DNA from 3 places in the Pseudomonas sp. BN414 genome. Region 2 is predicted to be linked to each of the others. Evidence: predicted binding sites of a transcription regulator. Region 2 holds the regulator's gene; each other region holds the start of a gene.

The links. Region 2 encodes sigma-54, which starts transcription at its own class of promoters, with help from an activator protein. Its sites were predicted from a motif close to ANTGGCATNNANNTTGCTNT; they were not measured.
Region 1: the regulator sigma-54 is predicted to act here: its motif matches at 3,200-3,219, upstream of flgB (flagellar basal body rod protein FlgB).
Region 3: the regulator sigma-54 is predicted to act here: its motif matches at 2,647-2,666, upstream of glnA (glutamate--ammonia ligase).

Annotation. Positions count from the first base shown of each region.
Region 1 is NZ_SSOL01000071.1:238,081-246,093, forward strand. Features, by position in the region: gene flgE (flagellar hook protein FlgE) at 202-1,539, opposite strand; gene flgD (flagellar hook assembly protein FlgD) at 1,585-2,265, opposite strand; gene flgC (flagellar basal body rod protein FlgC) at 2,285-2,731, opposite strand; gene flgB (flagellar basal body rod protein FlgB) at 2,746-3,153, opposite strand; gene E8E95_RS19190 (NAD(P)H-dependent oxidoreductase) at 3,475-4,179, opposite strand; gene E8E95_RS19195 (pyridoxal phosphate-dependent aminotransferase) at 4,269-5,459, opposite strand; gene E8E95_RS19200 (5-guanidino-2-oxopentanoate decarboxylase) at 5,481-7,088, opposite strand; gene E8E95_RS19205 (acetate--CoA ligase family protein) at 7,175-8,013, opposite strand, start outside.
Region 2 is NZ_SSOL01000079.1:307,056-315,068, reverse strand. Features, by position in the region: gene lptC (LPS export ABC transporter periplasmic protein LptC) at 1-44, shown strand, start outside; gene lptA (lipopolysaccharide transport periplasmic protein LptA) at 31-567, shown strand; gene lptB (LPS export ABC transporter ATP-binding protein) at 567-1,292, shown strand; gene E8E95_RS29270 (RNA polymerase factor sigma-54) at 1,442-2,938, shown strand; gene raiA (ribosome-associated translation inhibitor RaiA) at 3,023-3,331, shown strand; gene ptsN (PTS IIA-like nitrogen regulatory protein PtsN) at 3,348-3,812, shown strand; gene rapZ (RNase adapter RapZ) at 3,822-4,679, shown strand; gene E8E95_RS29250 (HPr family phosphocarrier protein) at 4,697-4,969, shown strand; gene pmbA (metalloprotease PmbA) at 5,036-6,382, opposite strand; gene yjgA (ribosome biogenesis factor YjgA) at 6,527-7,048, shown strand; gene tldD (metalloprotease TldD) at 7,067-8,013, opposite strand, start outside.
Region 3 is NZ_SSOL01000078.1:355,320-363,332, reverse strand. Features, by position in the region: gene E8E95_RS26925 (mechanosensitive ion channel family protein) at 1-817, shown strand, start outside; gene glnA (glutamate--ammonia ligase) at 1,146-2,549, opposite strand; gene thiI (tRNA uracil 4-sulfurtransferase ThiI) at 2,881-4,335, shown strand; gene typA (translational GTPase TypA) at 4,462-6,279, shown strand; gene cptA (phosphoethanolamine transferase CptA) at 6,630-8,013, shown strand, end outside.

The sequences.
Region 1 (8,013 bases), on a different contig from region 2:
GCGAGGGGATGCCGCCAGCGGCAAGGGGATTTGCCGCTCGGAGTCCGTAGGACTCCATGGCAAGGATGAGCGCGCGAGCTAGAGCCAGGCTAGGCGAAAGTGGCCTGAGGAAGCGGACTGGGCTCGCACTCGAGTTTACGGCTGTAAATGAGCATTCCTCGGGTCACTTTCAACAACGCATGGCCGACGCGCAGCCGCTCATCAACGGAGGTTGATGATGGTTTGGGTTACGGCATCCTCAGTCTGGATGGTCTTGGCGTTCGCCTGATAGTTGCGCTGGGCGACGATCAGGTTCACCAACTGGTCCGACAGCTCGACGTTGGAGTCTTCGAGGGCGCCAGCCTGGAGAGCACCCAGGGTGCCGGAACGTGGCGTACCGACGATGGGCTCACCGGACTCGAACGATTGCACCCAGCCGGTCTTGCCGACCGGGGTCAGACCCTGGACGTTGGCGAAGCTGGCGAGGATCACTTGGCCCTGCACTTTGGACTGGCCATTGGTGTAGCGCGCGAAGATCACACCGGTGTCGTCGATTTCCAGACCTGCCAGTTGGCCGGTGGTGTAGCCGTCCTGGCTGATGCTGTTCACCGCGAAGGCGCTGGAGTACTGGGTGGAGCCGCGGATATCGACGCGGATGCCGCCGGCGTCAGCGGTGGCGCCGTTGGCCGACCAGTTGGCGGGCGTGCCGCCATCGGATACGGCGGGTACCCAATCATCCAGGTTCATCAGCCCGGTGGCCGGGTCGTAATTCAGCTCGCCACCCGCCGCCATGCCAGCGGTGTTCAGGCTGCCGTCGGCATTGAACAACAGGTTGGTGGTGTGCGGGTCGGTGCTGGTCGGGTTGGACGGATTGCGGCCATCCACCAGCACAGCCATGGTCCAGTTGTTGGTCACCGGCGGTGTCGCGGCCGGGTCCGAGTTGTTGATGAAGTACTGGGTCATGACGTGGGCATTGCCCTGGGAGTCATAGATGTTGACCGAGGTGGACGAGGTGTAGGTCGTCGGATCGCTCGGGTCGAACGGGGTGTTGGTCGGCGCCTTGGTGGTGGAGTTCAGGTTGAACTTCTGGGCGACCTCGGTGGTGGCCCTGGGTGCCTGGTTGGACGTCTGGACCTGCAGGTCGCTGACCACGCCATTCTGCACATTGCCGTTACCGTCGATGCCGTAGCCCTGCAGGCGGTAACCGAAGTTGTTGACGATGTAGCCGCTGCGGTCGGTCCCGAAGTAGCCGGCGCGGGTGTAGCTGACCTCGCCGTTGTTACTGGTCTGGAAGAAACCGTTGCCGTTGATGGCCAGGTCCAGGGCGTTCTGCGTGTAGTTGATGTTGCCCTGGTTGAACAGCTGGGACACGTCGCCCAGCAGCACGCCGCTGCCCTGGGGGTTCTTGCCGGTACCCAGCACAGAAGCGGCATAGACGTCGGCGAACTCCGCCCGGGACTGCTTGAAGCCCGCGGTGCCGGCGTTGGCAATGTTGTTACCGGTGACGTTGAGGTCGCTGGTCGCTGCACGCAGGCCGCTGAGACCGATGTTGAACGCCATTTCTATCTCCTTTGCCGGTGCTTCCCGGCGCTCTGAACCGGGAAATTACTGACCGATGACCTGGACCTTGGAGAGCCCGACGCTACCGATGCCCGCGAGGTTGAGCATCAGTTCGCCGCCGTTCTGGCCGAGGGTGACGCTGTCGACGTTGGCCGGCAGCATGGTGTAGAGGGCCTTGGTCTCACCGCCGTACTGGGCCTGTGCTTCGAACTTGTAGGTGCCAGGCGGCATGACCTTGCCGCTCGAGTCCTTGCCGTCCCACATGAAGCTCACGCTGCCGGCAGGCTGCTCGCCAAGGGTGACGCGGTTAACCAGGGTGCCGGCGCTGTCGTAGACGTTGACCCAGACGTTGCTGCTGGAAATGGGCAGATTGGCGCTGGCCTTGAAGGTTTCACTGGTGTCCACCACGGCCTTCTCGCTCGGCACGATCACCTTGCGACCCACCAAGGACGAGGCTTGCAACGCCTGGGAGGACTGGTAGCCAGACAGCAGCGAACCCATGCTGGAGTTGAGCTTCTCGATGCCTTCCACTTGGCTGAACTGCGCCAGCTGGGCAATGAACTCGCCGTTCTCCTGGGGAGACAGCGGGTCCTGGTTGTTCAACTGGGCGACCAGCAGCTCCAGGAACTCGTTCTTGCCGAGGTCCTTGCTCTTGGCTTCGTTCTTGATGGCGTACTGGTCGAGAAAGGACTGGCCATCGGTGGACGCTACGTTGCTGACACTCATGCTGTTCCCTCGCGCGCTATCACTGACCCAGGGTCAGCACTTTCTGCATCATCTGTTTGGCGGTGTTCATCATTTCCACGTTGGTCTGGAAGGACCGGCTGGCGGAAATCATGTCGGCCATCTCTTCGACCACGTTCACATTGGGGTAGTAGACGTAGCCATCCGCGTTGGCCGCCGGGTGACTCGGCTCGTAGCGCGGGGTCAGGGTGCTCTGGTCCTCGATCACGCCTAGTACCTGCACGCCGGCACCGGACTGGTCCTGGTCGGCGAACAGCGAACCACGGTCGCCGTTGCCCAGGCTGTCCTGCATCACGGTGGCGAACACCGGGTGGCGGGCGCGGTAGGTCTGGTCGAGGCTGGAGGACACCGTTTCGGCGTTGGCGATGTTGCTGGAGATGGTGTTCAGCCGAGTGTTCTGGGCACTCATGCCGGTGCCGGCAATGTTGAAGATGCTGGACAGTGACATGGCTTGGCTCTCCATTATTCGCCGCGCAGGGCGTTAATCAGCCCTTTGAACTTGCTGTTGAGTAAGGTGAAGCTGGCCTGGAACTGCATGGCGTTCTCGGTGTAGTTCGACTGCTCCAGCTGGGCGTCGACGGTGTTCTGGTCTACGGCCGCCTGGAACGGAATGCGGTACTTCAGCGAGGCGTCAGCCATGTCGAAACCTTCGGCGACCATGTGGCGTTCGTTGGTTCGGGCGGCCTGGAAGCTGCCGTGGGCGGCCTTCTCCGACTGCTGGGCCAGCACGCTGGCGAAGTCCAGGTCACGAGCCTTGTAGTTCGGGGTATCGGCGTTGGCGATGTTGTTGGCCAGCACCTCGCCACGCTGGGCGCGGAAGCTGAGGGCTTGCTGATGGATGCCGAGGGCCTTTTCGAAGCTGATGCTCATGTCCGGAACCTTTGCCAGTGGCAATCTGGTTTTGCTTATCTGACATTCAGCAAAGGTCGTGCCAAAACTATTTTTCCTTTAATTTCAATAGTTTGACGAAATCTAGAGCGGCAAAAAGCGGCAACAGACAGGGGCCGGGCGGCAAAGCGGCAAGGGCTATTTGCCGCCGGTTGCCGCTTTGGCGGGGCATCCGGCGATAGACAGGTAGGAGCGAGCTTGCTCGCGAATGATCGCGCTCGGGACTTTCGCGAGCAGAGCTCGCTCCTACAAAAGGAGTTGATCGGAAAATAAGAAGGCCGCCCTTGGGCGGCCTTCCTGCACTCATCGAGCCAGTGGGTACAACCTGTCGTCGAACTGGTCCAGCCGTGGGAACTCCAGCGGCACATCCTGACTCAGCCCCTGCAACCGGTCCTGATAGGCACGCAGGAAATCCTGGCGGGCGTCATTGCTGATGTAGGGCACGTGCCACGCCACAAAGGGCGGCAGGACCTCCAGGCCGACATAGGCCAAAGTGCCACGCAGCAGTGGCCGCAGCATGTCCTCCAGCGGACCGTGGATGGCGCCGTCGCCAAACATATGCTCGCGACCACCCAGGGTCAGGGTCACCAGCGCCTTCTTGCCGGCCAGGCCGCCCTGGTCGTAGAAGCGCTTGCCGCCGTAGCAAATACCGGATACCAGCACGCGGTCGATCCAGCCCTTGAGCATGGCCGGCACCGAGAACCAGTAGAGCGGGAAATTGAGGATCAGCAGATCGGCCCAGAGCAGCTTGTCGAGCTCGCGCTGGATGTCCGGCGCAATCTTGCCGGCCTTCACGCCTTCACGCTGTTCCAGGGCGTAGACCAGGTAATCCGGGTTCTGCCGCTCGCTGAAATCGGCGGCGCTGGCGACCGGGTTCCACTCCAGTGCGTGGAGGTCGGACTGGCGGACTTCATGCCCCTGCCCTTGCAGGGTTTCCACTGCGAGATCGCGCAAGGCGCTGCAGAACGACTGCGACTCGGGGTGGGCATGGACGATCAGAATCTTCATGGGTGTTCCTTATGGCACTGTCCGTAGGTTGGTGCAGAGCGCAGCGAAGCCCAACGATGAGGGATTCGCCGCGCAACGCAAACCTTCATTCATGCGATTTCTAGTTGATCAATCAGTTCGGCTGCACAGCGGGCAATGCGGCGGCAGGCCTCTTGCAGCGGCTCACTGCCCAGCACCAGCCCCAGGCGGATATGGCCAGCCGCGCTGGGGCCGAACGCTTCGCCCGCCAATACCGACACGCCATGGTTGTCCAGCAGCCGGTCGGCGAAGTCCTGGGCGGACAACCCCGTCGGACGGATATCCACCATCACGAACATGCCGCCGTCCGGTTTCAGCGCACGCAAGCCGGGACAGTCTTCCAGGCTCGCGCAGACCAGGTCGCGCCGCTGCCGATAGGCCTCGCGCATGGCTTCCAGCTCAGGCAGGCGAGCATCCAGTGCGACGCAGGCGGCGTCCTGAACGAAGTCGGGCGAGCCGTAGAGCATGCACAGGGCGAGGTTCTCCAGGTGCCCGGACAACTCCTTCGAGCCTACGACCCAGCCCACCCGCCAACCGGTCATGGCGTGGGACTTGGACAGGCTGTTGATGGTGGCGGTGCGTTCTGCCATCCCCGGCAGGCTGGCCGGACTGATGTGCTCGCCTTCGAAGAGCAGTTCGCTGTAGACCTCGTCGGAGATCATCCAGAGATCATGGGCAATGCAGAGTTCAGCCAGCGCTTGCCAGGTGCTGCGCGGAAGGCTGGCACCGGATGGGTTGTGCGGGCTGTTCAAGGCCAGGGCACGGGTGCGCGGAGTGATCGCGGCAGCCACATCTTCCGCCTGGATGCGGAAACCGTTCTCCGAACGTACCGGCACCGGGATCACTTTCGCACCGCAGGCGCCGAACACGGCTTCGTAGGTGACGTACATGGGCTCGGCGACGATGACCTCGTCGCCCGGATTGAGCAGGCACTGCACAACGCAGAACAACGCGCACTGCGCACCGGCCAATACCACCACTTCGTCCGGGCCGACGCTCTGCCCACTGCGCTGGTTGTGCCAGGCGGCGATGCGCTGGCGCAGGGTGGCCTTGCCGCGCACGTCGGAGTAGTGCGTGTTGCCGTTGAGCAGGCTGTCGATGGCCGCCTGGATGATGGGCTGCGGCGTGTCGAAATCGGGGTCGCCTACCGACAGCAGGAGAATGTCGTCACCGCGGGCCTGGCGTTCCAGCGCACGGTAGTGAATGTTCCAGGCAGCCGCGCCGTCGCCGGCGATACGTTGGGTGAGGTCGGAAAAGCGCATGGATATCTCCTCGGCCTGCGCTCAATGAGCGCAGGCGTGTTTCAGTTCGATCAGGGTGACGCCGGGGTGGCCGAAGCCTGCGCGCAGGTCGCCTTCCAGTTCGTCGAGGCTGCGGGGCTGCTTCACGGCGCAATGGAAGGCGCGGGCCAGGCCGGCAAAGTCCGGGTTGCGCGGCAGCACACCCACCGGTTCGATATCCAGTGCCAGCATGTCGTCGCGGATCTGGCCCAGGGCGTCGTTGTTCCACAGCAGCACCACCAATGGGCTGTCGAGCTCCTCCGTGGCGGTCGCCAGTTCCTGCGCGGTGTAGAGGAAACCACCATCCCCCACCAGCACCAGGCCGGGCCGTTCCGGTGCGCCGAACTTGGCACCGATGCCGGCCGGCAGGCCGTAGCCGAGGGTGCCGTAGCCGGTGGGGTGCAACCAGCTGCGCGGTGCCCGGCTGGCGAATGCGTAGTTGCCGGTGTAGGCCAGCTGGGTCATGTCGGTGCTGATGAACGCATCGGCCGGCAGCGTGGCGGCAATGCGGTCGAGAATCGCCTGGTGAATGGTCTGCAGCGGCGCATGGCCATTGCGGATGTCCCCACGCAGCCGCGCAACGCGGGCGGCAGCCGCCTCCCCTGCCCTGCCCGTTTCCGGCAGGCGCTGAAGCAGCGCCTCCAGGGTCTGGCGGGCATCGCCCTTGAGCGCGACGGCACAGGGATAGAAATCGTTGAACTTGCGTGGATCGATATCGACACGGATCAGCTCGCCGGACAGCGGCAGACGTTCGCGCCAGAAATCGGTATCGGCCATCTCGGTGCCGACCGCCAGGACCAGATCGGCCTCGGCGATCATCTCCCAGCCCGGTGCAACGCAAAGGCTGGCACCAGCATTGAGCGGGGCCTCCGGCGGCAACAGTCCCTTGCCGGCCACGCTGGTAAATACCGGAGCGGCCAGGCGCTCGCTGAGTGCCTGCACGGCACTGGCCGCTTCCAGCGCACCACCACCGGCGATGATCATCGGCCGCTTGGCCGAGGCCAGACGCTGGACGGCTGCCTCCAGTGACCCGACATCCGGAAGACCACGACCGGGGCGGCGTACCACCTCGGCAGTCCAGTCCCGCGCGACTGGGGCGGCCAGCACGTCGAGCGGAACCGAGATATGCACCGGACGCGGACGCTCGCCATCGAACACGGCATAGGCGCGCGCCACCAGCTCGGGCAGGTCTTCCGGGGTCAGGGCTACAGCCGAGAAGGCCGTGATGGGCGCGGTGATGGCGCGCTGGTCCTGGGTCTCGTGCAGGCAGCCCCAGCCCTTGCCCAGGCTGGAGGTGTGGTTGACGCTGGAAATCACCAGCATCGGAATCGAATCAGCATAGGCCTGGCCAATAGGAGTGGCGGCGTTGGTTACGCCCGGGCCGGTGATGATGAAGGCCACACCCGGCTTGCCGCTGACTCGTGCATAGCCGTCAGCCATGAAACCTGCGCCTTGCTCGTGGCGGGTCAGCACATGCCGGATGCCACTGCCGGGGAGGCCGCGATACAACTCCAGGGTGTGCACGCCGGGGATGCCGAATACGGTGTCCACGCCGTAGTTGGCCAGAAGGCGAACCAGGGCCTGGCCGCCGGTAAGAGTGTTCTGTTGCATGAAGTGTCTCCTCGAATCGATGCCAAGCCCTGTAGGAGCGAGCTTGCTCGCGAATCGCCAGCAAGCTGGCTCCTACAGGAGAGATGTCATTCCGCGATACGAATCAGCGCATCCACCGCCACGGCACCGTCGGCACCGACCAGCAGTGGGTTCACGTCCAGCTCCAGCAAGCGCCCGGCGTTCTCGCAGGCATAGTCGGCCACCGCGCGAATGGCGGCGACCAGCGCGTCCAGGTCCGCCGCAGGGCGGCCACGGAAGCCGGTGAGCAACGGCGCGCTGCGCAGGCTCAGCAGGGCATCGCGAATCGCGACATCGTTGGTGGGCAGCAGCAGGCTGCGGCTGTCCTTCAGCAACTCGACGAGAATGCCGCCGGCGCCGATTACCAGGGCCAGGCCAAATCCTTCCTCTCGCTTTACCCCCACGATCAACTCCGCGAGTGGCGGTGTGGCCATGCGCTCCAGCAGTACCTGGTCGAACGCTACGCCGGGTGCGTAGCCGGCAATGCGTTGCCGCATTTCGCCCAGGGCGCGTTGCAGGGCGTCGGCATCACGCAGATTGAGAGCCACGGCGCCGGCTTCGGTCTTGTGTGGCAGGTCTGCGCTGACGGCTTTCAGCACCAGCGGGTAGCCAAGCTGGTCGGCATCCTCCACGGCCCGTTCCGGCGTACTGAGCAGCGCTTGCGGAACCGGCAGGCCAAAGGTTCGCAGGGCCTGTTTGGATTGCCATTCATCCAGCAACTCACCACCGGCCAGAGGCGATGGACTCAGGGGCACCAGGGCCGACTCGCCCCGGGCCAGCAGTGCTTCACGGCGTTGCTTGTAGGCGGCGATCCGGCCCCACGCGGCCAGGCCGTCCTCCACGCCTTGCAAGGCAGCGACGCCACGGGCGTGCAGGTACTCGCGGGCGGACTCCGGCAGCAGTTCCG
Region 2 (8,013 bases):
TGATCCTGCAGTCCAATGTAAGAGGCCAGCATGAGGTTCGTTAAAACCCTCCCCCTGTTGCTCAGCCTGGGCACCGCACTCGGAAGTGCTGCCGCCTGGGCCCTGCCCACGGACCGCGATCAACCGATCCGCGTCCAGGCCGACAGCGCCGAGCTCGATGACAAGCAAGGCGTCGCGGTCTACCGCGGCAACGTCGTGATCACCCAGGGCACCCTGAAGATCACCGGCGACACCGTCACCATCACCCAGGACGCGAATGGCGATGTCGAGGTCTTCACCTCTGTCGGCAAGCCCGCGTACTACGAACAGAAGCCCGCAGTGGACAAGGAAATCGTCAAGGCCTACGGCCTGACCATCCAATACTTCGCTGCCAACGAGCGCATCATCCTGCTCGATCAGGCCAAGGTGATCCAGGAAGGCAATACCTTCGAAGGCGAGAAGATCGTCTATGACACCCAGCGCCAGATCGTCAACGCAGGGCGCGCTACTGGCACCAATGTCAGCACACCGCGTCCGCGGATCGACATGGTCATCCAGCCGAAGAAGAAAGAGCAGAAAGCACAGTAATGGCGACTCTCAAAGCCCAGCATCTGGCCAAGAGCTACAAGAGCCGCCAGGTGGTACGCGATGTCAGCCTGTCGATCGACAGCGGACAGATCGTTGGCCTTCTCGGCCCCAACGGCGCCGGCAAGACCACCTGCTTCTACATGATCGTCGGCCTCGTCCAGGCCGACCAGGGTCGCGTCCTGATCGACCAGCAGGATGTCACCCACCAGCCCATGCACGGCCGCGCCCGTGCGGGTATCGGCTATCTGCCGCAGGAAGCCTCGATCTTCCGCAAGCTCAGCGTCGCGGACAACATCATGGCGATCCTCGAGACCCGCAAGGACCTGGATCGCGCCGCACGCCGCAAGGAGCTGGAAAGCCTGCTGCAGGAGTTCCACATCAGCCACATCCGCGACAGCCTCGGCATGAGCCTGTCGGGCGGTGAGCGCCGTCGTGTGGAAATCGCCCGTGCGCTGGCCACCTCCCCCAAATTCATCCTGCTGGACGAACCCTTCGCCGGCGTGGATCCCATTTCCGTGGGCGACATCAAGCAGATCATCCATCACCTCAAGGCCAAGGGAATCGGTGTACTTATCACCGACCACAACGTGCGTGAGACCCTGGACATCTGCGAGACCGCCTACATTGTCAGTGACGGACAACTGATCGCAGAAGGTAGCGCGGAAGCCATCCTGGCCAACCAGTTGGTGAAGGAAGTCTATCTGGGCCACGAGTTCCGCCTGTAGCGTCCCGCGACATCGCCTACAAGATGGCTTGCGCGAGCTAGGAAAATCCTTCAAGGTCAGGCATATAATTTGCTTCCTGGTGGCGCTTAAGGCGCCCTGTAGTGGATGGCGCGTTAGCGCCGGCGAATCAAGGTGCAAAGCCCTCTGCCATGAAACCATCGCTAGTCCTCAAGATGGGCCAGCAGCTGACGATGACCCCGCAGCTGCAACAGGCCATCCGCCTACTCCAACTCTCCACCCTGGACCTCCAGCAGGAGATCCAGGAAGCGTTGGAATCCAATCCGATGCTCGAGCGGCAGGAGGATGGCGACGATTTCGACACCTCCGACCCAATGGCCGAAGGTGACCAACAGCCCAATACGGGCAGCCAGGAATCCAGCTTCCAGGAGTCCAGCGTCGAAACCAATGCCGAAGCCATGGAAGATGGCGAATGGCATGAGCGCATTCCGAGCGAACTGCCGGTCGACACAGCCTGGGAAGACGTCTACCAGACCAGCGCCAGCAGCCTGCCAAGCAACGATGACGACGAGTGGGATTTCACCTCGCGCACCTCGGTCGGCGAAAGCCTGCAAAGCCACCTGCTCTGGCAGCTGAACCTGGCTCCCATGTCGGACACCGACCGCCTGATCGCGGTCACCCTGATCGACTGCATCAATAACGACGGCTACCTCGAAGAGTCGCTGGCGGAGATCGTCGAAGCCTTCGACCCTGAGCTCGGCATCGAGCTGGACGAAGTCGAAGTCGTCCTCCATCGCATCCAGCAGTTCGAGCCCGCCGGCATCGGCGCCCGCGACCTGCGCGAATGCCTGATCCTGCAACTCCGCCAACTGCCACCGGGCACCCCGTGGCTGACCGAGGCCCAGCGCCTGGCCGGTGACTTCCTCGATCTGCTCGGCAGCCGTGACTACAGCCAGCTGATGCGGCGCATGAAGGTCAAGGAAGATGAGCTGCGTCAGATCATCGAACTGATCCAGGCCCTGAATCCGCGTCCCGGCTCGCAGATCGAGGCCAGCGAGCCTGAGTACGTGGTGCCCGACGTGATCGTCCGCAAGCACAACGAACGCTGGCTGGTCGAACTGAACCAGGAAGCCGTGCCACGCCTGCGGGTCAATCCGCACTACGCCGGTTTCGTTCGTCGTGCCGACTCCAGCGCCGACAACACCTTCATGCGCAATCAGCTTCAGGAAGCGCGCTGGTTCATCAAGAGCCTGCAGAGCCGCAACGAGACCCTGATGAAGGTCGCCACCCAGATCGTCGAGCACCAGCGCGGCTTCCTGGAGTATGGCGACGAGGCGATGAAGCCCCTGGTTCTGCACGACATCGCCGAAGCCGTGGGTATGCACGAGTCCACCATTTCGCGCGTGACCACTCAGAAATACATGCACACTCCCCGCGGAATCTACGAGCTGAAGTACTTCTTCTCCAGCCACGTCAGCACCTCGGAAGGCGGCGAATGTTCGTCTACCGCGATCCGCGCGATCATCAAAAAACTGGTCGCTGCGGAAAATCCGAAAAAGCCGTTGAGCGACAGCAAGATCGCTGGTTTACTGGAGGCACAGGGCATTCAAGTGGCCCGTCGCACAGTAGCCAAGTATCGCGAATCCCTTGGGATAGCGCCTTCCAGCGAGCGGAAGCGACTGATGTGACGCGGAAATTGACCCACGCCAAAGTGTTCCGGTGGCAGGCCCGTTAGCCTGTCTCTTATACACGGGCAATAAGGAGAAAGCGGTATGCAAGTCAACATCAGTGGACATCAACTGGATGTGACCGACGCCCTGCGCGATTATGTCGGCGAGAAACTTGGCCGGCTCGAGCGCCACTTCGACAAGATCACCAATGTGCAAGTCATCATGGAGGTCGAGAAACTGAAGCAGAAGATCGAAGCCACCTTGCACATCGCTGGTGGGGAGGTCGTGGCCAATGCGGAACATGAAGACATGTACGCTGCCATCGACCTGCTTACCGACAAACTTGACCGCCAACTGATCAAACACAAGGAAAAGCAGTTGAATCGCCAGCAGGGCGCTACGGCCCGCTGACACTCTTCCCCTTCCTATGATTCGACTCGAGCAAATCCTGACCCCCGGCCGTTCCCTGGTGAACGTGCCGGGTGGCAGCAAAAAGCGTGTACTGGAACAGATTGCCAAGCTGGTTTCCCGTGATCTTCCCGACCTCGACAACCAGGATATCTTCGAAAGCCTGGTAGCTCGGGAGAAGCTTGGCTCCACCGGTTTCGGCAATGGCATCGCCATTCCCCACTGTCGCCTCACCGGCTGCATGGCGCCCATAAGCGCCGTGCTTCGCCTTGACGCTCCAGTCGATTTCGACGCCATCGATGGCGCTCCGGTTGACCTGCTGTTCGTCCTGCTGGTCCCGGAAGCTGCTACCGATGAGCACCTTGAACTGCTCCGACAGATAGCCAGCATGCTCGACCGCAGCGATGTACGCGAGCGACTGCGCCAGGCTCCCGACAGCGCCAGCCTCTACCAGGTAGTGGTGGACGTGCAGAGCGGACGCTAGGGCTTCACCATGCGCCTGATCATCGTCAGCGGCCGCTCCGGGTCGGGCAAGAGCACCGCCCTCGATGTTCTCGAGGACCACGGTTACTACTGCATCGACAACCTCCCCGCCGGCCTGCTTCCCGAGCTGGCCGAACGGGCGCTGTTGCACACCGAACTGCTGCAACCCCAGGTCGCCGTCTCCATCGACGCGCGCAACCTGCCCAGCCATTTGCAACGCTTCCCCGAGCTACTCGCCGAGGCGCGCCATCGTCACATCAAATGCGATGTGCTCTACCTCGACGCCGAGCACGACACCCTGCTCAAGCGCTTTTCCGAAACGCGCCGGCGCCATCCGCTGACCAATGACAATCGCTCCCTGGCTGAAGCCATTCGGGACGAGGAAGTGCTGCTGGCGCCCATTGCCGATCTCGCTGACCTGAAGATCGACACCACGCATCTCAACCTCTATCAGCTGCGTGACAGCATCAAGCTACGCCTGCTCAATCAACCCGAGCCTGGTACGGCCTTCCTGATCGAATCTTTCGGCTTCAAGCGCGGCATGCCTGTGGATGCTGACCTGGTGTTCGACGTGCGCTGCCTGCCCAACCCCTACTGGAAGCCTGAATTGCGCGACCATTCTGGGCTTGATTCGGTGGTGGCCGAATACCTTGCCGGCCAGCCGGATGTGGAGGAGATGTATCAGGATATCCACAGCTACCTGAGCAAATGGCTACCACGCTTCGCTGCCAGCAACCGGGCTTATGTCACTATCGCCATCGGCTGCACCGGCGGGCATCACCGCTCGGTGTACATTGCTGATCGCCTGGGCGCGGCATTGAAACCCAGTTTGAAGAATGTCCAGGTTCGCCACCGCGACCTCAGTTAGAAGGATTGGAAAACGCGATGCCTGCCTGCGAGATCACGATCATCAACAAGCTCGGCCTGCACGCCCGGGCGGCGGCGAAGTTCGTCGGCGTGGCCGGTCGCTATCCCTGCCAGATCCGCGTCGGCCGCACCCCCGAAAGCCTGGTCGATGGCAAGAGCATCATGGCGGTGATGATGCTGGCTGCGGGCAAGGGCACGCCCATTCACCTGCACACCGAAGGCGATCAGGATGACGACGCCCTCAACGCCTTGATCGAGCTGATCAACAACAAGTTCGACGAAGGTGAATGACCGTCATCTGCCCCAATGAAAAACGCGCCCATCAGGGCGCGTTTTTCATTCTGGAGAAAGCCAGTCTCAGCTACCGGCCACCGTCATTTTCTCGATGAGCACCGAGCCGGTGCGGATATTGCCACGCAGCTCCAGGTCGCTGCCCACCGCCAGGATCCGGCGGAACATATCCTTGAGATTGCCGGCAATGGTCACTTCCTGCACCGGGAACTGGATTTCGCCGTTCTCCACCCAGTAGCCAGCGGCGCCACGGGAGTAGTCGCCGGTCACCATGTTCAGCCCCTGCCCCATCAGCTCGGTCACCAGCAGGCCGCGGCCCATGCGACGCAGCAGGGCTGCGAGGTCTTCCTGGCCATGGCTGACGAAGAGGTTGTGCACACCACCGGCGTTGGCGGTGCTCGGCAGGCCCAGCTTGCGGCCGGAATAGGTGCCGAGGATGTAAGACACCAGCTCACCTTTCTCGACAAAAGGTTTGGCATAGGTCGCCAGGCCGTCGTTGTCGAAGGCGGCGCTGGCCATTGCGCGCGGAATATGCGGACGCTCGTCGATGGACAGCCACTCCGGGAACAACCGTTGGCCCAGGGCACCCTCGAGGAACGAGGATTTGCGGTACAGGTTGCCGCCGGAAATGGCGCCGAGGAAGCTGCTGAACAAACCGGTTGCGAGCTCGGCGGCGAACAGCACCGGCACCTCGCAGGTGGGCACCGGGCGGGCGCCAAGACGAGCAGCGGTGCGTTCGGCAGCGCGACGGCCAATGCTGGCCGGATCGGCAAGCTGGCTGCCAATTCGGCTGACGTCATACCAGTAGTCGCGCTGCATCTGCCCCTGTTGCTCGGCAATCATCACGCAACTCAGGCTGTGCCGCGTGCTCGCATAACCACCGACGAAACCATGGCTGTTGCCGTAAACGCGGCAACCCTGGTGGGTATTGAGGGTGGTGCCGTCCGCCTTGCTGACGCGCTTGTCAGTCTCGAATGCCGCCGTCTCGCAGATCAGCGCCTGCTCCACCGCCTGCTCGGGGGTAATCGACCATGGATGGTAGAGATCCAGTTCCGGCAGGTCGCGGGCCATCAGCGCCGCGTCGGCCAGACCGGCGCATTCGTCCTCGGAAGCATGCTTGGCGATGGCGAGCGCAGCGGCGACGGTTTCTCGAATCGCGTCCTCGCCACTGGCCGAGGTGCTGGCCGAGCCCTTGCGCTGGCCGACATACAGGGTGATGCCGAACCCCTGATCACGGTTGAACTCGACTGTTTCCACCTCGCCATGGCGAACCGTGGTGGAGAGTCCCTGCTCTACTGAAACAGCCACCTCACAGGCGCTGGCGCCCTGGCGCCGGGCCTCGGCGAGGATGCGCTCGACCCGCGCCTGCAGTTCCGGCAATGCTTCCGGGCCGACCACTTCTACTTCACTCATAGCCACTCCAGTTCAAATAGTGTTCGACGCGGCAGGCGCAACCCAGCGCCTCGCCGCATTTACCGCACTCCGGCGGCGCCAGCCGGGCCGGACAACGCGGCCCCGACTGGTTATCATGGCGGCGTTTCCCATTGGACCACCCCCATGTCTGAATTCTTCGACGACGACTTCTCTGGCGAGAAGAGTAAATCCCAGGTCAAACGCGAGCTGCATGCCCTGCAGGAACTCGGCGAACGCCTGACCACCTTCAAGGCCGACGTGCTGGCCAAGCTGCCGCTGACCGACGCCCTGCAAAAAGCCCTGGCGGAAGCGCCGAAGCACAAGGCGAACGTCGCCCGCAAACGGCACATCCAGTACATCGGCAAGCTCATGCGCGAGCAGGACGTCGAGGCCATCGTCGCCCTCATCGACCAGCTCGACAGCTCCACCCGCGAGTACAACGAACGCTTCCACGCGCTGGAGCGCTGGCGCGATCGCCTGATCGAAGGTGGCGATACCGCCCTGGAAAGCTTCGTCGCCGACTACCCGGAAACCGACCGCCAGCACCTGCGCGGCCTCATCCGTCATGCCCAGCACGAAGCAGCCCACAACAAACCGCCGGCCGCCGCGCGCAAGGTGTTCAAGTACATCCGCGACCTGGACGAAGCCAAGCGCGGCTTGCGCTGATCCTACCGGGGGCCGTCATCAGGCCCCCGTCCCACCGACCGTGATCGCATCGATCTTCAGGGTCGGCTGACCCACGCCAACGGGCACTGATTGCCCGTCCTTGCCGCAAGTACCCACACCGCTGTCCAGCGCCAGGTCATTGCCGACCATGGACACCCGGCTCATCGCCTCCGGACCGTTGCCGATCAGGGTGGCGCCCTTCACCGGCGCGGTGATCTTGCCGTTCTCGATCAGGTAGGCCTCGCTGGTGGAGAAGACGAACTTGCCGCTGGTGATATCCACCTGACCGCCGCCCAGGTTCGCGCAATAGATGCCGCGTTCCACCGACGCAATGATTTCCTGCGGATCACTCTTGCCGGCCAGCATGTAGGTGTTGGTCATGCGCGGCATCGGCAGGTGCGCATAGGACTCACGGCGGCCGTTGCCAGTGCGCGCCACCTTCATCAGGCGGGCGTTGAGCTTGTCCTGCATGTAGCCCTTGAGCACGCCATTTTCGATCAGCGTCGTGCATTGGGTCGGCGTACCTTCGTCGTCAACGCTGAGGGAGCCACGGCGATAGGCCAGGGTACCGTCATCGACGATGGTGCAGAGGCTGGAAGCGACCTTCTCGCCGATGCGACCGCTGTAGGCTGAGCTGCCTTTGCGGTTGAAGTCGCCTTCAAGGCCGTGACCCACGGCTTCGTGCAGCAGTACGCCGGACCAGCCCGCCCCCATCACCACCGGCAGGGTGCCAGCCGGTGCCGGAATGGCTTCCAGGTTGACCAGCGCCTGGCGCAGTGCCTCACGGGCGTAGCCCATGGCACGGTCTTCCTGAAGGAAGTAGCGGTAGTCGGTACGCCCGCCGCCGCCGTGGCCGCCGCGCTCGCGACGACCATTCTGCTCGACGATGACGCTGACGTTGAAACGCACCAATGGGCGCACATCCGCGCCCAGGCTGCCGTCGCTGGCGGCGATCAGAATGCGTT
Region 3 (8,013 bases), on a different contig from region 2:
GCTGCTGGTGGCCTGGCTGGTGTGGATTCTCGCTGACACGGCGGTTCAGCACAGCCTGGGTGTCGGCAGTCGGAATCGCGCGAACACGCGCGCCCTGACCATGCTGCCGCTGATCCGAAACGTACTGTTCGTCACCATCGCGGTGATCGCCCTGATCGTCGCCCTCGCCAATATGGGCATGAATGTCACGCCGCTGCTGGCCGGTGCCGGCGTGATCGGCCTGGCGATCGGTTTTGGTGCGCAGTCCCTCGTGGCGGACCTGATCACTGGCCTGTTCATCATCATCGAGGACTCGCTGTCCATCGACGACTACGTCGACGTCGGCGGCCACCTTGGCACGGTGGAGGGGCTGACCATCCGCACCGTGCGCCTGCGCGACCTGGACGGCGTGGTGCACACCATCCCGTTCAGCGAGATCAAGAGCATCAAGAACTACTCACGGCAGTTCGGCTACGCGATGTTCCGCTGGCCGGTCCCCTCGAGCATGCCGATCGACGACGCCGTGGCGCTGGTGCAGGACGTGGCGAAGGAGTTGCGCAGCGATCCGTTGGTCTACCGCAGCCTGTGGTCGCCGCTGGAATTGCAGGGCGTCGAGAGCTTCGACAATGGCCAGGCGATCCTGCGCTTCCGCTTCAAGACCGCGCCGATCAAGCAATGGGAAGTGCAGCGGGCGTTCAATCTGCGCCTGCGCAGACGTCTCGACCAGTCGGGCCTGGAACTGGCGATGCCACGCCTGAACGTGCAGCTCAGCCGCGTGCGCCAGCCAAGGGCCGAGCCGCCGGAAGGGCAGGGCGTGCTGGCGGATGGGGGAATCTAGCTGAGGCGGTGGACTGCTGGTTGTGGGGGCGAATTCATTCGCTATGGGCTGCGCAGCAGCCCCCTGCAGTGTTCAGGGGCAGACCTGCGGTCTGCTAAGCGATTGAAATCGCCCCCACAGGGTGTCCGGGCAGCAGAAAGGTTGCCCCAGCGTAGGTTGGGTAGAGGTACGAAACCCAACAAGGGTGCGCACCGGACCGCACCGCTAATCGTTGGGTTTCGCTGCGCTCTACGCCAACCTACCGCACGGACATGCTCCGTGTTTCCTCAATAAAAAAGGCCTCCCGAAGGAGGCCTTAATGTTGACGCTATTTATAGGTATTCGTGGATCAGACGCTGTAGTACAGGTCGTATTCCAGCGGGTGCACGAAGGTGCGCACCTTGATTTCTTCTTCGCTCTTCAGCTCGATGTAGGCATCGATGAAGTCGTCGGAGAACACGCCGCCCTTGGTCAGGAACGCACGGCCCTTGTCCAGCTCTTCCAGGGCTTCTTTCAGGCTGCCGCAAACCTGCGGGATTTCCTTCGCCTCTTCCGGCGGCAGGTCATACAGGTTCTTGTCAGCGGCATCGCCGGGGTGAATCTTGTTCTGGATACCGTCCAGACCGGCCATCAGCAGAGCTGCGAAGCACAGGTAGGGGTTGGCAGCCGGGTCCGGGAAGCGCGCTTCGATGCGGCGGGCTTTCGGGCTGTTCACGTACGGGATACGGATCGAGGCGGAACGGTTGCGGGCGGAGTAGGCCAGCATTACCGGAGCTTCGAAGCCAGGAACCAGACGCTTGTAGGAGTTGGTAGCCGGGTTGGTGAAGCCGTTCAGGGCCTTACCGTGCTTGATGATGCCGCCGATGAAGTACAGGGCGGTATCGGACAGGCCGGCATAGCCTTCGCCAGCGAAGGTGTTCTTGCCATCTTTGGAGATGGACATGTGAACGTGCATGCCCGAACCGTTGTCGCCGTACAGCGGCTTCGGCATGAAGGTCACGGTCTTGCCGTAAGCGTCAGCCACGTTGTGCACGCAGTACTTCAGGGTCTGAACTTCGTCAGCCTTGGCAACGAGGGTGTTGAACTTCACACCGATCTCGTTCTGGCCAGCGGTGGCCACTTCGTGGTGGTGAACTTCTACCACCAGGCCCATTTCTTCCAGGGCGTTGCACATGGCGGTACGGATTTCGTGGTCGTGGTCGACCGGCGGTACCGGGAAGTAGCCGCCTTTGACGCCCGGACGGTGGCCCTTGTTGCCGCCTTCGATGTCGGCGTCGGTGTTCCAGGAAGCCTGTTCGGAGAAGATCTTGAACATGGAGCCGGAGATGTCGGACTTGAACTTCACTTCGTCGAAGATGAAGAACTCCGGCTCCGGACCCACGAATACGGTGTCACCGATACCGGTGGTCTTCAGGTATTCCTCGGCGCGGCGGGCGATGGCGCGCGGGTCGCGATCGTAGCCTTGCATGGTGCTCGGCTCGATGATGTCGCAGACCAGGATAATGGTCGGCTCTTCGGTGAACGGGTCCAGAACGGCAGTGCTGTCGTCCGGCAGCAGGATCATGTCGGAAGCTTCAATGCCTTTCCAACCTTCGATGGAGGAGCCGTCGAACATCTTGCCGTGTTCGAAGAAATCGTCATCGGCGTCACGGGCCGGCATGGTCACGTGCTGCTGCTTGCCTTTGGTATCGGTGAAGCGCAGATCAATCCACTTCACGTCGTGTTCTTTAATCAGTTGAAGCGACTTCGACATGTTGTCCTCCAGGTGGTTGGGGGCAGAAACCTTGCCTCCCATAAAATCGGGCTGAAGCCGGGGCGGGATAGTCCGCCAGGGCGACCTGCCTCACAAGGGAGCAAATTGCGTGCCAGTGCCCCGGAATGGGCAGATGGCCCAAAACTCGCGCCTGGCGGGGGCTTCGCTCCGTTTGTGCACAGTTTTGCGCACCGTTTTCGTGCCCTGCATGGTGCATGCGCTCCGTTTTGGTGCAGCGAAAGCTTTCCTGAATGATTTTGGTCAAAGCTTGAACAATTTCCGCTATAATCCGCGCCCCTCTTTTTCGGCCGCCGTTGCAGGCGCTGTTTTCATGAAACTGATCGTCAAAGTCTTCCCGGAAATCACCATCAAGAGCCGGCCGGTGCGCAAGCATTTCATCCGCCAGCTCTCGAAGAACATCCGCGCGGTCCTGAAAGACCTGGACCCGGAGCTCGAGGTGACTGGCGTCTGGGACAACCTGGAAGTGCAGACGCGGCAGACCGAGCCGAAGCTGCTGCGCGAGATGATCGAGCGGCTGACCTGCACCCCGGGCATCACCCACTTCCTGGAAGTGCACGAGTACCCGCTGGGCGACTTCGACGACGTACTGGAAAAGTGCAAGCTGCATTACGCCGACCAGATTCCCGGCAAGATCTTCGCCGTGCGCTGCAAGCGTGCAGGCAAGCACACATTCACCTCCATGGAGCTGGAGCGCCACGTCGGCAGCCGCCTGCGCCAGGAGTGCAACGCGGCCGGCATCTCTCTGAAGAACCCGGAAGTGGAAGTACGGATGGAAGTGCGCGACCAGCGCCTGTTCGTCATCCACCACCAGCACGACGGCATGGGTGGTTACCCGCTGGGTTCCCTGGAGCAGACCCTCGTGCTGATGTCCGGCGGCTTCGACTCCACCGTCGCTGCCTACCAGATGATGCGTCGTGGTCTGATGACCCACTTCTGCTTCTTCAACCTCGGCGGTCGTGCCCACGAACTGGGCGTGATGGAAGTGGCCCATTACCTGTGGGAAAAGTTCGGTCGCTCCCAGCGCGTGCTGTTCATCAGCGTGCCCTTCGAGGAAGTGGTCGGTGAAATCCTCAGCAAGGTCGACAACAGCCAGATGGGCGTGGTGCTCAAGCGCATGATGCTGCGCGCCTCCACCCACATGGCGCGCAAGTTGACCCTGGATGCGCTGGTGACCGGCGAAGCCATTTCCCAGGTATCCAGCCAGACCCTGCCCAACCTCTCGGTGATCGATTCGGCCACCGAAATGCTGGTGCTGCGTCCGCTGATCGCCAGCCACAAGCAGGACATCATCGACACCGCCACCCGCATCGGCACCGCCGAGTTCGCCAAGCACATGCCCGAGTACTGCGGTGTGATCTCGGTGAACCCGACCACCAAGGCCAAGATCGGTCGCATCGAACACGAGGAAGAGCAGTTCGACATGGCCATCCTCGAGCGTGCCCTGGAGCGCGCGCGCCTGGTGCCCATCGACCGGGTGATCGACGAACTGGGCCAGGACGTGGCCGTGGAAGAAGTGCGCGAAGCCCTGCCGGGGCAGATCGTCATCGACATCCGCCACCCCGATGCGCAGGAAGACGACCCGCTGGAACTGCCTGGCGTCGAAGTGCAGGCCCTGCCGTTCTATGCGGTCAACAACCGTTTCAAGGAACTGGATGCCAACCGCCAGTACCTCCTGTATTGCGACAAGGGCGTGATGAGCCGCTTGCACGCTCACCACCTGCTCAGCGAGGGACACGCCAATGTGCGCGTTTATCGCCCGGCCTAAACAGCCCGGGCTGTTCGGCGGCAGCATCCGCCACCGCCCTCCCGATTGCCGGCCCTGAGTCGCAGTTCATTCATATGCGCCGCCTAGACTTCGCGGCAAACCGAATCCTCTGATCGAGATACAAACGTGATCGAAAAACTCCGTAACATCGCCATCATCGCCCACGTCGACCATGGCAAGACCACCCTGGTAGACAAGCTCCTGAAGCTGTCCGGCACCCTCGACCGCAAAGAAGCGGAAAGCGAGCGCGTGATGGACTCCAACGACCAGGAAAAAGAGCGCGGCATTACCATTCTGGCGAAGAACACCGCCATCAAATGGAACGGCTTCAACATCAACATCGTGGACACCCCCGGCCACGCCGACTTCGGCGGTGAGGTTGAGCGTGTGATGTCCATGGTGGACTCCGTTCTGCTGGTGGTCGACGCCCAGGACGGCCCCATGCCGCAGACCCGCTTTGTGACCCAGAAGGCTTTCAAGGCCGGCCTGCGTCCGATCGTCGTCGTCAACAAGATCGACCGTCCGGGCGCGCGCCCTGACTGGGTCATCGACCAGATCTTCGACCTGTTCGACAACCTCGGTGCCACCGATGAGCAGCTCGACTTCCCGATCGTCTACGCCAGCGCCCTGAACGGCATCGCCGGTCTGGACCACGAGAAGATGGACGACAACATGGACGCCCTGTTCCAGGCCATCATCGACCACGTTCCGGTACCGGACGTAGACGTCGACGGTCCGTTCCAGATGCAGATCTCCCAGCTGGACTACAACAGCTTCCTCGGCGTGATCGGCATCGGCCGTATCGCCCGTGGCCGCGTCAAGGCCAACACCCAGGTAGTTGCAGTCAGCGACGACGGCACCCGCCGCAACGGCCGTATCCTCAAGATCATGGGCCACTCCGGTCTGCAGCGCGTTGAAGTGGCCGATGCTGAAGCCGGCGACATCGTCTGCGTGAGCGGCATGGAAGAGCTGTTCATCTCCGACACCCTGTGCGACCCGCAGAACGTCGAAGCCCGTCCGCCGCTGACCGTTGACCAGCCGACCGTGAGCATGACCTTCCAGGTCAACGACTCGCCGTTCGCCGGCAAGGAAGGCAAGTTCGTCACCAGCCGCAACATCAAGGACCGTCTGGAGAAGGAACTGCTGCACAACGTGGCCCTGCGCGTTGAAGCGGGCGATTCTGCCGAGAAGTTCAAGGTCTCCGGCCGTGGTGAACTGCACCTGTCCGTACTGATCGAAACCATGCGCCGCGAAGGTTTCGAGATGGCCGTTGGCCGTCCGGAAGTGGTGATCATCGAGAAGGACGGCGAGAAGCAAGAGCCGTACGAAAACGTCACCATCGACATCGAAGAGCAGCACCAGGGCTCCGTGATGGAACAGATGGGCCTGCGTAAGGGCGATCTGACCAACATGATCCCCGACGGCAAGGGCCGCGTGCGCCTGGAATACACCATCCCGGCGCGTGGCCTGATCGGCTTCCGTAACAACTTCCTGACCCTGACCTCGGGTACCGGCATCCTGACCTCGACCTTCAGCCACTACGGCCCGATCAAGGCCGGCGAAGTCAGCAACCGTCAGAACGGCGTACTGGTCTCCATGGCCACCGGCACCGCCCTGACCTACTCGCTGGAAACCCTGCAAAGCCGCGGCAAGCTGTTCCTCGGCCCAGGCGACGAAATCTACGAAGGCCAGCTGGCCGGCATCAACAGCCGTGACAACGACCTGGTGATCAACCCCACCAAAGGCAAGAAGCTCGACAACATGCGCGCTTCCGGCAAGGACGAAGTCATCGCCCTGGTTCCGCCGATCCGCTTCACCCTGGAGCAGGCTCTGGAATTCATCGCTGATGACGAGCTGGTGGAAGTGACTCCGAAGTCCATCCGTCTGCGCAAGAAAATGCTGAACGAGAACGACCGCAAGCGCTACGAGCGCACCAAGGTCTGATCTCCGATCAGTGAATGAAAAAGCCCCCGCCGGAGCGATTCGGCGGGGGCTTTTTCTTTGGGGGCTCAGAAGGTCATTCGGCACTGCGGTCCTGAACGAATTGGCCTGTACACGATACAAATCTGTCCCTTTCCTTTATGTGCCCCGACCGCCGCGCAATGCAGCGCCGCCTTCTAGGCCGCCCGTCGAGACCTTCCAGAGCGTCGTCTCCTCTCGGCGGCGACTCTGCAACGCTTCAATGGAAACTCACCATTTCCCACAACCTTTGACGAACTTTTCACACATTCATAGTCATATTCCCTGCTTTTCGATCAGATGGACTGGTCAAGGCTCGACTAGGGCGGATGTCTATGAAGTTCGATCTACATAAGGCTGGGGGGCGTCGGTTCGACTGGGCCGGGCTCGGCTGGCTCTTCCTCTTCTTCTGGTATTTCTCGGGTGTCACCCAGTTCCTGATCCAGGTGACGGGTACCAGCGGTTTCAGCGGATTCCGTCAGGCCTTCCTGCTCAGCGGCCTGTGGTTGATTCCGGTGCTGCTCTTCCCGGGGCGCACCCGGGCTATCTCTGCGGGATTGGGCCTGCTGCTCTGGCTCGCGTCGCTACCGGCCTTTGGCTACTTCCTGGTCTACGGCCAGGAGTTCTCGCAGAGCGTCATCTTCATCATGTTCGAATCGAACGTGGCCGAAGGTTCGGAGTACATGGCGCAGTACTTCGCCTGGTGGATGGTGCCGGCGTTTCTTGCTTATGCGCTGGGCGGCGTATTGCTGTGGACGCGGCTGCGGCCGGTTCATGTGCCTCGTAGCAAGGCGATGCTTGCCAGCCTGGCGCTGCTGGCTGCGCTGGTCGGCTATCCGGCGGTCAAGCAGGGGCTTGGCAACGATACCTTCGAGGCGGCGCGCGACAGTTTCGAGAAGCGCATGGAGCCGGCAGTGCCCTGGCAGTTGCTGGTCGGCTATCGCCAGTACCGCCAACAACTGGCGGACATGCATGACTTGCTGGAGAGCAGTGCCAACATCGCTCCCCTTGCCAACCTACAGGACGCCAATGCAGGGCTGCCGGCGACCCTGGTGCTGGTGATCGGCGAATCCACCAATCGCCAGCGCATGAGCCTCTATGGTTATCCGCGCGCGACTACACCGAAGTTGGACCGCATCCGTGATCAGCTGGACGTCTTCGACAACGTCATCACGCCGCGCCCCTACACCATCGAAGCCCTGCAGCAGGTGCTGACCTTCGCGGACGAGCGCAATCCGAACCTCTACCTGACCAAGCCTTCGCTGCTGAACATGATGAAACAGGCGGGGTACAAGACCTACTGGATCACCAACCAGCAGACCCTGACCAAGCGCAACACCATGCTCACCACCTTCTCCAAGCAGGCGGACGAGCAGTTCTACCTGAACAACAACCGCAACCAGAACGCGCGCCAGTACGACGATGACGTGCTTCCGCCGTTCGAGAAGGTGCTGGCCGACCCGGCACCGCGCAAGTTCATCGTGGTGCACCTGCTGGGTACCCACATGAGCTACCAGTACCGCTATCCGCAGGAGTACGACCGCTTTACCGATCGCCAGGGCGTTCCGGACTCGGTCACTGACGATCAGTTGCCCACCTACAACAGCTACGACAACGCCGTACTGTTCAACGATCACGTGGTTTCCAGCCTGATCGAGCGATTCTCCGGGAGCAACGCCAACGGCTTCCTGCTCTACCTCTCCGACCACGGCGAAGCGG